Regions from separate parts of the Pseudomonas sp. E1BtOHC1 genome, predicted to be linked through region 2. Evidence: riboswitches for the same ligand, from Rfam matches in the RefSeq annotation. Region 2 holds a riboswitch; the other holds the start of a gene.

Region 1 (3,497 bases), 1.7 Mb from region 2:
CCTGGCCCATCGCTTGCGCTGGGCTCAGCGCACCTTCGCCAGCCAGGTGGAACGGGCCGATGCCGACTACCTGTTCGTGCTGGAGGACGACGACCAGCAAGTCATCGGCATTTGTGGCCTGAGCGGCGCTATCGGCCTGCGCGAGCCTTGCTACAACTACCGGGTCGGCATCACCCGTGGCAGAGCCCCGGGGCTGGGTATCGACAAGCAGGTTCCGACCCTGTTCCTGTGCAACGAGATGACCGGGCAATCCCAGCTGTGCTCGCTGTTTCTGCGGCGCGACCAGCGCCAGGGCTACACCGGCCGCCTGCTGTCCACTGCACGCTTGCTGTTCGTCGCCGAGCACCCGGCGCTGTTCGGCGACAAGCTGGTGGCCGAATTGCGTGGCCAGCTCGACAGCCAGGGCTGCTCACCGTTCTGGGACAGCCTGGGGCGACACTTCTTCAAGATGGACTTCCAGCAGGCCAATCGCCTGTCCAGCCATGGCAGCAAATCCTTCATCGCCGAACTGATGCCGCGCCAGCCGCTGTACACCTGCCTGCTCAGCCCACAGGCCCAGGCGGCCATCGGCCAGGCCCACCAGAGCACCGAGCAGGCGGTGAACATCCTGCGCGACGAAGGCTTCAGCCATCAGGGCTGCATCGATATCTTCGACGGCGGGCCGCTGATCGAGGCCGAAGTGGCGAAGATCCGCAGCGTGCGTGAAAGCCAGACCCTGCCCTTGCTGGTGGGCAGCCCGGACGAACAGGCGCCGGTGTGGCTGATTCACAACCGCCGCCTGGAAAGCTGCCGCATCACCGCCGCCCCCGGGCGCCTGGTAGCCGGCTGCCTGCTGGTGGACCGCCTGACCGCCAAACGCCTGCAACTGCAGCCAGGGGACTCGGTACGCGCCGTGCCACTGTTGGCCTGCCCGGCGCGGCCTCTGGGCCCGTCCGGCATCGCCCTCGCGCCTGGCGCCGCCCTGCCCCTGTAGCCACGAGATTGACGAACGCCGGGGCGAATGTTCATATGCCGCCCAGTTTCAGGTGCCTCATGCCGCCGTGCACGAGGTGAAACGGGAAACCGGTGCGCCCCTTCAGGGCCAGTCCGGTGCTGCCCCCGCAACGGTAAGCGAGTGCTGCATTCAACACGCCACTGTACCCAAGGTATGGGAAGGCGAATGCCGCCAGACTCGCAAGCCCGGAGACCGGCCTGGAACTTCTGTTTGGCAATCCTGCGGTGGGCGGGCATGGGCCGGTATGGTCGCGTGCCTGTGGCCGATACCTTCTCCTGCGTGCTTCCCGAAGACACTTTCGAGAAGACCAAGAATGACAACAACCTTCGACACTTCCCCTGCCTGCGACTGGCGTGCACCGCGCTGCTCCCTGGGGGGCGCCCTGCTGGGCTGCCTGTTCAGCCCCCTGCTGCTGGCCGAGGACAGCGGCTTGCAACTGGAGCAGCAGTTCGTTTCCGCGCCTTCGGTGGAATCCACCACCGTGGCCGAGATGGCCAGGTACGGCAGCAAGGTGGAGATCATCGATCGCCAGCAGATCGAACGCGCCGGCCCCAGCAGCGACATCACCCGGGTCCTGCAGATGTACGTGCCCGGCCTCTACGTCGCGCCGAAAAACGGCCCCTTCGACTACGGCACCTATTCCCTGCTGGGGGGCCGCAACGACGACACCCTGATCCTGCTGGACGGCGTACGCCTGAACAACCGCCTGTACGGCGGCCTGTACCTGGACACCTTGCCGGCCAATGCCATCGAGCGCATCGAGGTGCTCAAGGGCGGCCAGAGCCTGCTGTTCGGTACCCAGGCGGTGTCCGGGGTGATCAACATCGTCACCCGCAGCCCCCAGACCCGCGACACCTCCGGCGAGGTCAACCTGGGCCTGGACAGCTTCATGGGCCAAAGCGGCGATGCCCGGGTGGAGCGCATCCTCAGCAACGGCTTGGGCGACCTGGGCCTGCTGGCCTATGTCAGCCACAACGTCTCCGATGGTTACCAGCCCTATCGCAACAGCGCCTACAGCGCCAGCACCCGGGACAAGAAACGCGCCTATGAAGTGACCACCTTCGGCGCCAAGGCGATCCAGGGCTTCGCCGACGATTCGCGCCTGGAACTGTTCTACCAGTACAGCGATGCCAACCTGGATTTCGCCCGCCCGGTGAACAACAAGAAAACCACCAACGACCGCGTCCAGCAGATCGCCACCGCGACCTTCGAGCAGCGCCTGAGCGAGCGCTTCAGCTACTTCATCAAGGGCCATGTCAACGACTGGGACACGCGCTACACCAAGATCGACAGCCTCAAAGACGGCAGTCTGGTGACCAGGAACCGTAACGACTACTGGGGCTTCACCGACTGGGGCCTGCAGGCCGAAGGCAAGGCCGAGCTGGACGGCGGCCATGTGCTGGTGTTCGGCACCGACAACCAGTGGTTCAAGGGCCAGGACGATGTGCTAAAGATCGACAATAACCAGGCCCAGGCCAATGCCCTGTACACCCAGTTGCGGCCGGTGTTCGCGGCCCTGCCCGACTGGCATCCGGGCCTGGGCATCCGCCACGAGAAGATGAGCGGCGGCGAGAGCGCCACCGTGGGCATGCTCACCTCCCTGTACGACCTCAATGCCCATTGGCAGCTGCGCGGCCAGTACGGCAGCGCCTTCAAGCTGCCCAACGCCGAGCAGCTGTTCGTCAACGAGGACTACGAACAAGGCAACCGCAACCTCAAGCCGGAAAAGAGCCTGAATGCTGAACTCGGCCTGGACTACAAGGGCAGCCTGCTGGCCGGCGAGTTCAACGCCAGCGTCACCGCCTTCCAGCGCAAGATCGACGACCTGATCGCCCTCGATGGCATCCGCTGGGTCAATGGCGAGGGGCGGATCAAGGTGCGCGGCATGGAGGTCGACGGCCGCTGGCAGTTCAGCCCGCGATGGAACCTCTCGGCGGACCTGACCCGCAATCTGCTGGAGTCGCGCAACGGCGTGACCCTGAGCAATATCCCCGGCTTCTTCGCCCGCTCGCGACTGGGCTACGAGTCCGAGGATCGTCAGTGGGGAGTGGGTGGTGCACTCCGCTACATCGGCCAGATCGACAGCGCGAAGAAGGTCGACTACGGCCACTACTCGGTGGTCGACGCCGATGCCTATCGCTACCTCGACAGGGCCCAGCAACATCGCCTGAGCCTGCTGGTGGAGAACCTGTTCGACCGCGACTACACCACCAGCATGACCAGCAGCTCGCCGGCGGTGGACAACCTCGGCCGCCCCTTCACTACCGAAGTACGCTACACCTACCGCTTCTGAGGCCCATCGACATGCACAAGGACTATCAACGGGTGCTGTTCGTCGGCCCCGGCCTGCACGGCGGCGCCCTGGGCGAGGCCTTTGGCCGGGAGCTGAAGGCGCTGCGCAGCGATGACGCCGGCACCCGGGTGATCGACACTCTGGACGGCTTCGACAGCCTCTGGGCCGCCCTGGAGGAACCCTTGCCCGAGGACGGCGCGGCGCTGCTGG
Region 2 (3,497 bases):
GCGTTATCGCGGCCGCCCTGACGCAAGTATTGCCACAGGCGATCACGCTCGGTGGCCGGCACCGTGCTCAGGTCGCTGAGCTCCGGGTCCGGGCGATCGTCCCCCGGCACCAGGATCAACTGCACTCCGCGTCGGGACAGTTCCACCAGCCGTTCGACGCCGTAACGCCAGTAACCAATGCCGCCGTGCAGGGAAATCAGGATCACCTTGGCGTGGCGCAGCACTTCGTCCACATACAGGTCCACCGACGCATGGTTCTGCACCTGCATCGGGTTGGCCAGGCGAAAGCTGGGGTAGTCCTCGGGCAATTGCTCGGCAGCGTCCGCCAGCAGCGCCAGGCTGGAGTCGCCGCTGCACAGGATCACCAGCTCGGCGGGGGTCTGTCCAAGGTCGGCAATGTTGTCATCCGACACGAAACCGCCGGGCTGGGTCCTGAGCAGGTGCATGGGTTACACGCTGAGGGCGGCGCGCAGTTGCGCTTCGAGCTGAGCGGCGTCCAGTTCCTGGCCGATCAGCACCAGGCGCGTGGTGCGGGCTTCGTCAGCACCCCACTTGCGGTCGAAGTGCTTGTCGAAGCGCGTGCCCACGCCCTGGATCAGCAGACGCATCGGCTTGTTGGGGATCGCGGCAAAACCCTTGACCCGCAGGATGCCGTGCTTGACCACCAGTTGGGTCAGGGCGTCCAGCAGCAGGCTTTCGTCGGCCTGGGGCAGTTCGATGGAGATGGAATCGAAGGCGTCGTGATCGTGATCGTCGTGGTCGTCGTCACCGTCGTGGTGGTGATCGTGGTGGCTGTGGCGGCCGTCGATGTGCTCCTCGGAGCCGGCGCCCAGGCCCAGCAGCACGTCCAGCGGCAGGCGGCCGCTGCTGGCTTCGATGACTTTGACTGCTGGCGGCAGCTCTTCGGCCACTTCCAGGCGCACCTTGGCCAGGTCTTCGGGGTTGATCAGGTCGGTCTTGTTGAGGATCACCAGATCGGCGCTGGACAGCTGGTCGGCGAACAGCTCATGCAGGGGCGATTCGTGGTCCAGGTTGGGGTCGAGCTTGCGCTGGGCGTCCACCTGATCGGGAAACGCGGCGAAGGTGCCAGCGGCCACGGCAGGGCTGTCGACCACGGTGATCACTGCATCGACGGTGCAGGCGCTGCGGATTTCCGGCCACTGGAAGGCCTGGACCAGGGGCTTGGGCAAGGCCAGGCCGGAGGTTTCGATGAGGATGTGATCCAGATCGCCGCGGCGCGCCACCAGTTCGCGCATCACCGGGAAGAACTCTTCCTGCACGGTGCAGCACAGGCAGCCGTTGGCCAGTTCATAGACCCGGCCACTGGCCTCTTCCTCGGTGCAGCCGATGGAGCATTGCTTGAGGATCTCGCCATCGATGCCCAGCTCGCCGAACTCGTTGACGATGACCGCGATGCGCCGGCCCTGGGCGTTATCCAGCATGTGCCGCAGCAAGGTGGTCTTACCCGAGCCAAGGAAGCCGGTGACGATGGTGACGGGAAGTTTGGCCAGTGTTTTCATCGGATGCCCCTTGGCAAAGGTGGCGGGCAAACGGGACGAGAGCCGCAGCGCAGGGGCGCGCGGAGATTTCGCCACCGGATCACCCCGCCCGGTTGTAGTGAGAATCTGGGATCGAGGCAGGTCTCCTGGCTGAGGGCTTGCCAGTCATTGGACTGGCGGTTTCTGCGCCTTCCCGCAGGCGTTCCGGACGCGAATGCAGTGGCCTTGCAGAAATGAAACCCTTCACAGTTGCGGGGGCAGCCGCGGCATCGACCGCGTTCCCTTCTTAGCTTCGACCGCTGGCCGAAGAACCTCGAAGGCGCAAGGCTACGCAGAGCGCGGGGGACGGTCAATCGGCAATGCGCCGGCGTCCGCAATTGACGACGTTACCCCGGCCATGATTTCCTACGCGCCTTGTTACGGGTGCCCTTCACAGGGTGAAACGGGAAACCGGTGAATCACGTGCTTTACTACAAAAGCCGTGACCAGTCCGGTGCTGCCCCCGCAACGGTAAGCGAGCGAAGTGTCAGATCCACTGTGCCAAGGCATGGGAAGGCGACACTTGCCGGCACGGTCCGACATGACTCGGCCCCTGCCCCTCGCCAGCCCGGAGACCGGCCCGCAACACACACATAACAAACCCGCGGTGGGCGGGCGCTGTTGCAAACCCTGCGTGCCGGTCACGCGGGGTTTTCCTGCGCCACTCTCCCCGCTGACACTCCAGAGGGAAGCGCCATGTCGATCATCAGCAGCACCAGCCATTCCACCAGCAGCACCTCCACCCTGAGCCAGCGCCTGGTGGCCGCCATCGGCGCTTCGCTGCTGGGCGCCTGCCTGGTGTACTTCGCCGGCTTCTCCCATATCGAAGCGGTGCACAACGCCGCCCACGACACCCGTCACAGCGCTGCTTTCCCTTGCCACTGAGACCTGCCGACATGATCAAGCGTATTGCGCAAACCGCAGGGTTCACCGGGTTGCTGGCGGCCTTGCTGCTGACCCTGCTGCAAAGCTTCTGGGTGGCCCCGCTGATTCTGCAGGCGGAAACCTATGAAAAGGCCCCGGCCGCAGAAGTCCATGAACACGCCGAAGGCGCCATGGCCGGCCACAGCCACGACGCCGAAGCCTGGGAACCGGAAGATGGCTGGCAGCGAGTGCTGTCCACCACGGGCGGCAATCTGGTGGTGGCCGTCGGCTTCGCCCTGATGCTGGCCGGGCTCTACACCCTGCGGGCGCCCAGCCGCACCTCCCAGGGCCTGCTCTGGGGCCTGGCGGGTTATGCGACCTTCTGCCTGGCGCCGACCCTGGGCTTGCCACCGGAGTTGCCGGGCACCGCCGCCGCCGACCTGGTACAGCGCCAGGTGTGGTGGGTCGGCGCTGCCGCTTCCACCGCCGTGGGCCTTGCCCTGATCGTGTTCGCCGGCAACTGGCTGCTGAAACTGCTGGGCGCGGCCATCATCGCCGTGCCTCACGTGATCGGCGCGCCACAACCGGAAGTGCATTCGATGCTGGCCCCGGAAGAGCTGGAGGCACAATTCAAAATCGCCTCGCAGTTGACCAATGCCGCCTTCTGGCTGGCCCTCGGGCTGATCAGCGCCTGGTTGTTCCGGCGCAGGAACACGGATCAGTACTCGGCATGATCGAAGTGCGCGCAGCGTCGACCCTGGTGGTCGGCCTGGGCTGCCAGAAAGGCTGCCCGGTGACCACGCTGCGCGCGCTGCTGGATCAGGTGCTGGAAGCCCATCGCATCGATACGCAGCAGGTTTTCGCCCTGGCGAGCATCGACCTGAAACAGGCCGAGCCCGGTCTGCTGGAGTTGGCCGAGCAACTGGCACTGCCACTGACCTGTTTCAGCAGCATGCAACTGGCACCTTATGCCCTGCGCCTCAGCCACCGTTCACAGATCGCCTTTGAACGCACCGGCTGCTACGGCGTTGCCGAAAGTGCTGCCCTGGCCATGGCCGAACAGCTGCATCCCGGCCCGGCCCAACTGCTGATCCC

Evidence for each region. Region 2 has a riboswitch for cobalamin ahead of cobW (cobalamin biosynthesis protein CobW). Riboswitches for the same ligand answer to the same signal wherever they lie in the genome.
Region 1: it holds a riboswitch for cobalamin, as region 2 does, so the genes downstream of both, ACSSVC_RS15350 (TonB-dependent receptor plug domain-containing protein) here and cobW (cobalamin biosynthesis protein CobW) in region 2, are expected to answer to the same signal.

What each region holds. Positions count from the first base shown of each region.
Region 1 is NZ_CP196023.1:3,339,912-3,343,408, reverse strand. Features, by position in the region: gene ACSSVC_RS15355 (arginine N-succinyltransferase) at 1-973, shown strand, start outside; cobalamin riboswitch at 1,007-1,209, shown strand; gene ACSSVC_RS15350 (TonB-dependent receptor plug domain-containing protein) at 1,239-3,287, shown strand; gene ACSSVC_RS15345 ((2Fe-2S) ferredoxin domain-containing protein) at 3,299-3,497, shown strand, end outside.
Region 2 is NZ_CP196023.1:5,072,510-5,076,006, forward strand. Features, by position in the region: gene cobN (cobaltochelatase subunit CobN) at 1-446, opposite strand, end outside; gene cobW (cobalamin biosynthesis protein CobW) at 450-1,520, opposite strand; cobalamin riboswitch at 1,619-1,830, opposite strand; cobalamin riboswitch at 1,904-2,136, shown strand; gene ACSSVC_RS22740 (CbtB domain-containing protein) at 2,235-2,423, shown strand; gene ACSSVC_RS22745 (CbtA family protein) at 2,435-3,136, shown strand; gene ACSSVC_RS22750 (cobalamin biosynthesis protein) at 3,133-3,497, shown strand, end outside.